3 regions of the Vibrio astriarenae genome follow, and region 3 is predicted to be linked to each of the others. Evidence: predicted binding sites of a transcription regulator. Region 3 holds the regulator's gene; each other region holds the start of a gene.

Region 1 (3,286 bases), 400 kb from region 3:
CACCTATGACATCTTAAGCGGAGGCAAGACGTTTGAAGCTCCGTCATGCTGAATTTACTTCAGCATCTAGCCGAGGAGCCTTTGCTCGCGGTTAGTAGATTCTGAAACAAGTTCAGAATGACAGATGAGATGGTCACAGGTTTAATCATTTGCTAAAAACAAAGCCCACTCGTTTGAGTGGGCTAAAGAAGCTATTGCGAGTCCTTCCAAATCGCACAGGGTTCGATCTTGGCGCGCTCTAGGCGATGTCTGTCTCGCTCAGCGTCGCGTTTCATGTCATAAGGCCCGAGAACCACACGATACCAGCTGCTTCCCTCCGTTTTACGAACCTTACTCTCTATGCCTTGGAAAGCGATATCAAGCTTGCGCGACTCCGCCTGCTCGAGAGACTTATAAGCTCCGCACTGCATGATATAGGGAATATCTGAAACCTGGAGCTCCTTGGCTTCTACCTCAATCTGGCGATTTGGTAGAGTCTCGACGTAGTCCCACTTTTCTTCAGGCTTAGGCGGCAACACTTTCTTTGGTGTCGGCGCTGGCTTTGGCTGAGGTTTCGGCTGCACAACAACTGGCGCTTCTGGTTCTGAGTCTTGCCCCAGTAGGTACAATCCATAGCCGAAACCGCCAAGTAGCAGGATCGCCAAAAGACCACTACGCCACGGTTTTCTTCGTGGAGTGGAGCGTTTTGTTGGCCGTTTGGTAGTTCCTCGGCCTCGTTTTACGTAATCTTTTGCCACAGCAAATAATATGAATAAATTGAACGACACTCAGCATGGTAAAGCAGAATGCCGTTCTAGAACAGACTTAACCGGAAAAGGGGCTTAAAAACGGGTAACCGGTTCTGTTTCGCGCAGAATTACGATAATTCTGACGCTATCATGTCGCTTGTTTAGATCAATCTTGGTGGCGCAGCACTATCTCGGATCACAAGCTCAGTTTCGAGTAGACGTGAACCGGCACGAACATCATTTCCACGCAGTACTTCAAGCATCATGAGCATGGTTTGACGGCCAATTTCGTATCGCGGTTGAGCAACGGTCGTCAGCGGCGGATCACAGTAGAGTCCAAAGTCGATATTATCAAAACCAACCACCGACAAATCTTGCGGTACACGGAAACCTAAACGCTTCGCTTCTTGAATGGCACCGATCGCTTGAGTGTCACAGTGGCAGAAGATCGCCGTTGGTGGCTCTGGGTTTGATAGCAGTTTGCGGACACCCTTAACCCCACCCTCAAAGGTAAATTCGCAGTGTTCAACGTACTCTTCCTTCATCTCTAATCCGGCACGTCGTAGGGCTTGTTGATAGCCTTGGTGGCGGAATTGACACAGAGCCGATGAGCCTGGACCTGAGATCTCAGCCACTTTCTTGTGACCCAGTTGCGTCAGGTAGTTCACTGCTTCAAACGCAGATGTTAGGTTATCAATGTGAACGGTTGGCAACTCTAGCTCTGGCGCATACTCACACGCCATCACCATTGGTGGCAGGTTCTTCTGCTCTGATTTACTCACATCAAAGGGTAAGTCAGAACCTAGCAACAACATACCATCCGCTTGCTTAGTGAAAACCAAGTTTACAAAAGAGGACTCACGTTTTTTCTGCTGACCGCTATCGCCAAGTAAAACTAGGTAACCGTGCTCCATCGCCGCATCTTCAATACCGCGAATAATCTCAGAGAAATAAGGGTCGCAAATATCCGGTACTATCGTGACGATAGTTTTAGACTCATTGCGGCGTAGGTTGCGTGCTAGAGAGTTTGGCGAATAGCCTGACTCCATCACGGCATCTTCTACCTTCTCTCGCGTAGCTGCTGATACTTTCTCTGGATTCATTAAAGCACGGGACACGGTGGCGGTTGATACGCCAGCCAACAAAGCAACATCCTTCATTGTCGCCATAACATCGGTCCTCTTGGTTCAATCTTCAAATTTTTACTCCGTAGCAAACCATTAGTGTATGTATTTACGAGCGTAATGCTCCGGGGTGATTAACATTTTTTACAGTAATTTAGTGATATGAATCACAACAAGTTAACTCAATTAGGCGCATATCGCGATTAACTGAGATCTTGAGGCTCTATATCTAAGCTCCAGCGCACCTTTTTCGCCAAGGGCAGCATATTAATCGCAGGCTTGGCACTGGAGAGCAGCCTTTGCATTTGGCTGCGTGATTGAGTCTGCAAAAGTAGCTGCCAACGATACTTGCCCGCTCGCTTCGAGAGCGGTGCTGGTGTTGGGCCAAGCACAACATCACTCTGAGAAAACAACGGATGTGCCTCTAGGGTGTGGCGTACTTGACGCAGAAACTGTTCCACCATTTGGTTGTCATTCGCCTCAGCTTTAAACAGCGTCAGAAAACTAAAAGGGGGTAATTGCGCCATCTTGCGCTCTTGCAGTGCCGTGTCTGCAAACTGCCCGTAGCCTTGAGTGAGCAAAGCTTGCAGCAAGGTATGCTCTGGATGGTGTGTTTGCAGTATGACCTCACCGCGCTTGCTAGCACGACCTGCGCGGCCTGCCACCTGAATAAACAGCTGCGCGAGGCGCTCTGACGCGCGGAAGTCACTGCTGTATAACGAACCATCCACATCAAGCAGTGCCACCAGCGTCACATTCGGAAAGTGGTGGCCCTTAGCTAGCATCTGAGTACCAATTAAGATCTGGTGCTCATTGTTACGAATAGACTCTAACGCTTCTTCTAAGCTGCCCTTGCGACGAGTGCTATCTCTATCAATGCGAATCGCACTATAGTCGGGGAATAAACTGTTGAGCTGCGCTTCAAGCTGCTCCGTCCCTACCCCAACCGTCACGAGGTGCGTACTGCCACAGCCATGGCACTGATGAATCACCGGGCGCTGAGAGCCACAATGGTGACAGCGGATCTCATTGCTGTTCTGATGATAGGTGTAATAAGCCTCACAGCGCTGACATTCGGCAATCCAGCCACACTCATGGCACATCAAAGCCGGTGAGAAGCCACGGCGATTGAGAAACAACAACACCTGATTCCCAGCCTCAAGGTGCTTACGCATTTCTGCAATCAGTGGCGCTGATAAACCACCTTCAAGGTAAAGCCCTTTGATATCAAGTACTTTATTTGTTGTTGGCTTAGCTGCACCAGCTCGCTGCGTCAAATGCAAGTGGCTATATTTACCAGAGCGCGCATTGTGTAGTGTTTCCAATGCTGGTGTCGCCGAGCCCAAAACGATAGGAATCGCTTCTTTATTTGCGCGCATGATCGCAACATCACGCGCATGGTAGCGCAAACTATCTTGCTGCTTATAAGAGCTG
Region 2 (3,286 bases), 190 kb from region 3:
AAGCAGAGAATCGAGCACCGAGCCAAAGCCAACCGAAGAAAGACGCCGTGGTAGTGGAAGGGGTGGATAACCTGATGACACACCTTGCGCGCTGCTGTCAGCCAATACCGGGCGACGCTATTAAAGGCTACATCACCCAGGGGCGAGGTATTTCGGTTCACCGCAGTGACTGTGAGCAGTTAGAAGAGCTGAGCCACCATGCGCCAGAACGTATCATTGATACCGTTTGGGGCAGTGGTTTTGTCGGGTCGTATGTGTTGACGGTGCGTGTTGAGGCCATGGAACGTGGTGGCCTACTAAAAGACATTACCTCACTGTTTGCCAATGAGAAAATCAAGATAAATAGCATGAAGAGCCGCGTGGATTACCGCAGTCAAATGTCGATCATGGACTTTGATCTCGAGGTGACCAACGTTGAAGTTCTGTCTCGTGTCACCAAGCGCGTAGAGCAGATCAAAGATGTCATGTCTGTGAAGCGCCTCGGCTAGGTAATCTTACGAAACATGAAAGTACAATAACACAGAGGTGAGTAGCGTTGCTGCTCACCTCTTTATTTTAAGGAACCGTTCAATGAGCCACCCAATAGAACAACTACAACAGATCATGGCAACGCTGCGCGACCCAGAGCAAGGCTGCCCATGGGATCTCAAGCAGACTTTTGACACGATAGTGCCGCATACGATAGAGGAGACGTATGAGGTGGTGGATGCGATTCACAATCAAGACTGGCCGAATCTAAAAGAAGAGTTGGGAGACTTACTTTTCCAAGTGATTTTCTATAGCCAAATGGCGAAAGAGCAGGGCTTGTTTGATTTTTCAGAGGTGGTAGAGAGTGTCAATGAAAAACTGACTCGACGTCATCCGCATGTTTTTTCTGATGCTAAGTTTGTTTCGGATGAAGAGATTAACGCCAATTGGGAAGCGGAGAAAGCAAAAGAAAAAGCGCAAGTAGGCAAATCGGAGCAAAGTATTCTAGACTCAATACCAGCTTCTCTACCTGCACTTTCTCGTGCTACAAAGATTCAAAAGAAGTGCGCCAAAGTCGGTTTTGATTGGGACTCCATTGGGCCGGTGGTGGATAAGGTGCAAGAAGAGATTCATGAGGTAATGGAAGAAGCACTGCAAGTGACTCCTGAGCCTGACAAAATTGAGCTTGAACTCGGTGATTTATTGTTTGCTGTGGTTAATCTGGCGAGACATTTGGATACCAATCCTGAAGTCGCGCTGGGTAAGGCCAATCGTAAGTTCATCCAGCGCTTTCAGGGTGTAGAACAGATGGCCCTAAAACGCGGTAAGGCGCTGAATGAATATAGTTTGGATGAACTGGAATTGTTTTGGGTTGCTGTGAAGAATCAACGTCGAGATTAGTATCGGTTTAAGCATGGTTCTTCAAGCTCGATACTCGAGTTTGATTTGAAGCAAAAAATTTAAAATTGCAGTGTGATAGATTTCACGTTGTGGCGGTTAGGGTCTTCTGGTATATTTTCGTCCCGTCCAGATGAATTCCATTTCCCTCATTCAACCAACTTCAGGTTAAACATGACGACAAATTACATTTTTGTTACTGGCGGGGTTGTATCCTCTCTAGGTAAAGGTATTGCAGCAGCATCGCTTGCAGCTATTCTAGAAGCTCGTGGTCTTAAAGTGACTATGATGAAGCTTGACCCTTACATCAACGTTGACCCAGGCACAATGAGCCCAACTCAACATGGTGAAGTGTTCGTTACGGAAGATGGCGCTGAAACTGACCTTGACCTTGGTCACTACGAGCGATTCATTCGCACCAAGATGACTAAGCGTAACAACTTCACAGCAGGTCGTGTTTACTCTGACGTTCTAGCGAAAGAACGTCGCGGTGATTACCTAGGTGCAACCATTCAGGTAATCCCTCACATCACTAACTCAATTAAAGATCGCGTAATCGCTGGCTCAGAAGGCCACGACGTTGCTATCGTTGAAGTTGGTGGTACTGTGGGCGATATCGAGTCACTACCATTTATGGAAGCGATTCGTCAGCTTGCTGTAGAGCTAGGCCGTGAGCGTGCAATGTTTATGCACCTTACATTGGTTCCTTACCTAGCAGCAGCGGGTGAAGTGAAAACGAAACCGACACAGCACTCTGTAAAAGAGCTACTGTCTATCGGTATCCAACCAGATATTCTAGTTTGCCGCTCTGATCGTATGATTCCTGCAAACGAGCGTAAGAAGATCGCTCTGTTCTGTAATGTTTCTGAGAAAGCGGTAATCTCAATGAAGGATGTAGATTCAATCTACAAGATCCCTCAACTTATCAAATCTCAAGGCCTCGATGACCTAGTATGTACTCGTTTCGGCATCAATGCTCCTGAAGCGGATCTTTCTGAGTGGGAACAAGTTATCTACGAAGAAGCAAACCCTACAGGTGAAGTCACTATCGGTATGGTTGGTAAGTACATTGAACTACCAGATGCATACAAATCAGTGAACGAAGCGCTTAAACACGCGGGTCTTAAGAACCGCTTGAACGTGAACATCAAGTACGTTGATTCACAAGACGTTGAGAGCAAAGGTGATGAAGCGCTAGCAGGCCTAGACGCAATCCTAGTACCAGGTGGCTTCGGTGACCGCGGTGTTGAAGGGAAGATCCTTGCGGCGAAATTCGCACGTGAAAACAAAGTACCATACCTAGGTATCTGTCTAGGTATGCAAGTAGCACTGATCGAATACGCACGTAACGTTGCGGGTCTTGAAGGTGCTCATTCAACAGAATTTAATAAAGAGACCAAGTACCCTGTGGTAGGCTTGATCACTGAGTGGGTTGATGGCGAAGGCAAGGTAGAAGAGCGTACAGAAACTTCTGACCTTGGTGGTACAATGCGCCTTGGTTCACAGCTATGTCACCTAGAGAAAGGGACAAAAGCTCGTGAGCTATACGGTAGCGCAACGATTCATGAGCGTCACCGTCACCGCTACGAAGTAAACAATCTACTTCGTCCTCAAATTGAGAAAGCAGGTCTTAAAGTTTCGGGTCTGTCTGCAGACAAGAAACTGGTGGAAATGATTGAGAACCCAGAACACCCATGGTTTGTGGCTGCTCAGTTCCATCCAGAATTTACCTCGACGCCTCGCGATGGTCACCCACTATTCGCAGGCTTCGTAAAAGCTGCTGGTCAAAACCAGCGCGGTGAATTTGAGAAGTAGTTAAAAGGACACAGGCAACAGCGGGATTTGCTGTTGCCTTTTAATTTGACATTTAATTTAAAACGAGAGGAAACATTAATGTCTAAGATCGTTAAAGTTCTAGGTC
Region 3 (3,286 bases):
CAGGAGTTTGATGACTTGATCACTGCGCCTCTGCATGGATTCAAAGACGCTCAAGACTATTATCAGCAATGTTCCGGGATCAATCACCTCAAAGAGATCACCACACCAACGTTGATCATTCACGCCAAGGATGATCCCTTTATGACCGAAGATGTGATCCCAAAATTTATCCTGCCAGACAATATCGACTATCGCCTGTTTGAGCATGGTGGTCATGTCGGCTTTCTCAGTGGCAGCTTGCTAAAACCGACATTCTGGCTTGAAGAAGCGCTACCAGCCTATTACGAATGTCTGTCAAAATCGGCATAATAGCTGTCAATACAGTTTGATCATGAAGTGGAGAAGTATTGATGATCATCCCATGGCAAGAAATTGAGTCAGATACTCTCGATAACCTGATTAAAGAGTTCATTCTTCGTGAAGGGACGGATTACGGTGAGTATGAGGTTTCTTTAACCGAGAAAATCGAGCAAGTTCGCAAACAAATTGAAGCGGGCGACGCGGTTATCGTCTTTTCTGAACTGCATGAAACAATCGATATCCAAACTCGAAAATTCTAATCCCTGACCTCGCCATTTGGACTTTGGTGCGCTAAGGTTAATTTTCTTAAAAATCATAACTATTAAATAGACAGGTACGTCATGTCAGCCAAGCATCCGATTATCGCGGTGACCGGCTCCTCTGGTGCAGGAACCACCACAACGTCAGAAGCCTTTAGAAAGATGTTCAATATGATGGACGTCAAGCCCGCGTGGGTGGAAGGCGATAGCTTCCACCGTTTTACTCGCCCTGAGATGGACGTAGAGATTCGCAAAGCGCGTGAGCAAGGCAAACACATCAGTTACTTCGGGCCACAAGCCAACGACTTTAAAGCGCTGGAACAGTTCTTTGCTCGCTATGGCGAGGAGGGGCAAGGTGAGGTGCGTCGCTACCTGCACTCTTTTGATGAGGCGGTACCGTACAACCAGATGCCCGGCACGTTCACTCCTTGGCAGCAGCTCCCTGATGATACTGATGTTTTGTTTTACGAGGGGTTACATGGGGGAGTCGTCGATGGTGACGTGAATGTCTCTAAACACGTCGACTTTCTGATCGGCATGGTGCCGATTGTTAACCTGGAGTGGATCCAGAAGTTTGTGCGTGATACCCGAGATAGAGGCCACTCGCGAGAGGCGGTGATGGACTCTATCGTGCGCTCGATGGACGATTATCTTAACTACATCACCCCACAGTTCTCTCGTACTCACATCAACTTTCAGCGTGTCCCAACCGTCGACACGTCAAACCCGCTCAATGCGAAGGGCATTCCAAGTCTGGATGAAAGTTTTGTGGTGATTCGTTTACGTGGGATAAAAAACGTCGATTTCCCTTACCTGCTCGCCATGATTGATGGCTCATTTATGTCGCGTCACAACACACTTGTTGTACCCGGAGGCAAGATGAGTTTTGCGATGGAATTGATCGTCAGACCCATCCTACAACAGCTAATAGAAACCGGGAAAATAGGTTAACTGCGACCGATAACCAGAGAACCTTGTCAGTACGTGATCAGGTGCACAGAATCTGAGTAAATTTCGGTCGTATTACCCCGTTAAAATCAAGAAATCGCACAAGAAACACGTTACTATCTTGTCTGAATTACGAGATAGCTTGCAGCATGTGTCTTCAGCACTTATGCTACTAGGCCTAGTTAAAGCGCTTAGCGCAATAAGGAAAGCAGCAAGCGTACCCTGCAGAGGAAGATATATTTATGGTTCTAGGTAAACCTCAAACCGATCCAACGTTAGAGTGGTTTCTTTCACACTGTCATATTCATAAGTACCCATCAAAGAGCACGCTAATTCACGCAGGTGAAAAAGCTGAGACTTTGTACTACATCGTCAAAGGCTCTGTAGCAGTACTTATTAAAGACGAAGAAGGTAAGGAAATGATCCTTTCTTACCTTAACCAAGGTGACTTCATTGGTGAACTCGGTCTTTTCGAAGAAGACCAAGAGCGTACTGCTTGGGTACGTGCAAAATCGCCATGTGAAGTAGCTGAGATTTCATTTAAGAAGTTCCGTCAACTTATCCAAGTTAACCCAGATATCCTAATGCGCCTTTCAGCGCAGATGGCAAGCCGCCTACAAGTGACTAGCCAAAAAGTGGGTGACTTAGCATTCCTAGACGTAACTGGTCGTATCGCTCAGACGCTACTAAACCTAGCAAAACAGCCTGACGCAATGACTCACCCAGACGGCATGCAAATCAAGATCACTCGTCAAGAGATCGGTCAGATTGTAGGTTGTTCACGTGAAACCGTTGGTCGTATCCTGAAGATGCTAGAAGAGCAGAACCTAATTTCTGCACACGGTAAAACTATCGTGGTCTACGGTACTCGTTAATTCTCATCGAATTGCGAACAGCAAAGTATCAATAAAAACACCAAGCCTCGGCTTGGTGTTTTTTTTTATCTGTGCGACACAACTTCACTAACCTAGCTATTCGTACTCTCAAAGATTTTATCGGCTGAGGCCGCCACAAAACCAGAATAAAGCTCTCCACTCGCTGTCGGGTAGCGCTTGGCAAACTCATAAAAGCCCCCGGGGATCTCAAACTCACCATCAGTAAAGGCGACACGGACTCTATCCGCCATCGTTGATGACTGCTCTAGCAGCACTTCGGGTGTTCCTTTTACCTCACCACCAGATTCATTGATAACAAAGCCAGATTCTCTGAGTTGATTATTAACCTCAACCACCTCTTCAAACGCATTGAGCTGATTGACGCTGACCGTAAAGTGGTTGGCACCATAGCCATGAGCGGCAAACCAAGAGGCGTACTCACTCTCTTTCGCAAGCTCAAGATAATCTTGATGTGAAAGGCTCCATAATCGACCGGCAAAAAGAAACGCTGGGCTAAGTAACTGATTGGCGTCTAATTGCGCCACCAAACGTGCAACGATGGCTTGCAACTGAGTGGAACACTCTTCCACTTTTAGCTCACTAATAAACACTTTAGGGAGTGCGGGATCAGTGTGTTCATAATGCTTGGCCAGCAACTTTTTGCTCTCAAATACGTAGTCTCCCCCTTCTTTATAGCCTAGAGCAAGAAAGGGCTTCGCTAGGGTTTCTATCCCTAAAGGGGCGATATTAAAGGTTCGCAAAGCAATATGATCATTGATCAGCGGCGTCTCTTCTTCAAGCAGTTGATGAACTTGCTGCGCTGAAGGACAAAGGCGAGTGATGTAGTCTTGCCAAAGCTCGGCAAATAACTGCTCGACAGTGAAAGCGGGGGTCATACTCTCT

Evidence for each region. Region 3 encodes CRP, which controls carbon source genes, mostly activating them, when cyclic AMP is high. Its sites were predicted from a motif close to TGTGANNNNNNTCACA; they were not measured.
Region 1: the regulator CRP is predicted to act here: its motif matches at 2,009-2,024, upstream of cytR (DNA-binding transcriptional regulator CytR).
Region 2: the regulator CRP is predicted to act here: its motif matches at 1,440-1,455, upstream of GT360_RS02620 (CTP synthase).

What each region holds. Positions count from the first base shown of each region.
Region 1 covers NZ_CP047475.1:3,047,897-3,051,182, forward strand. Annotated here, with positions in the region: gene GT360_RS14170 (SPOR domain-containing protein) at 192-737, opposite strand; gene cytR (DNA-binding transcriptional regulator CytR) at 890-1,897, opposite strand; gene priA (primosomal protein N') at 2,056-3,286, opposite strand, start outside.
Region 2 covers NZ_CP047475.1:514,566-517,851, forward strand. Annotated here, with positions in the region: gene relA (GTP diphosphokinase) at 1-488, shown strand, start outside; gene mazG (nucleoside triphosphate pyrophosphohydrolase) at 571-1,368, shown strand; gene GT360_RS02620 (CTP synthase) at 1,540-3,180, shown strand; gene eno (phosphopyruvate hydratase) at 3,259-3,286, shown strand, end outside.
Region 3 covers NZ_CP047475.1:324,079-327,364, reverse strand. Annotated here, with positions in the region: gene GT360_RS01550 (hydrolase) at 1-309, shown strand, start outside; gene GT360_RS01545 (YheU family protein) at 351-560, shown strand; gene GT360_RS01540 (phosphoribulokinase) at 642-1,511, shown strand; gene crp (cAMP-activated global transcriptional regulator CRP) at 1,751-2,383, shown strand; gene GT360_RS01530 (DUF1338 domain-containing protein) at 2,476-3,279, opposite strand.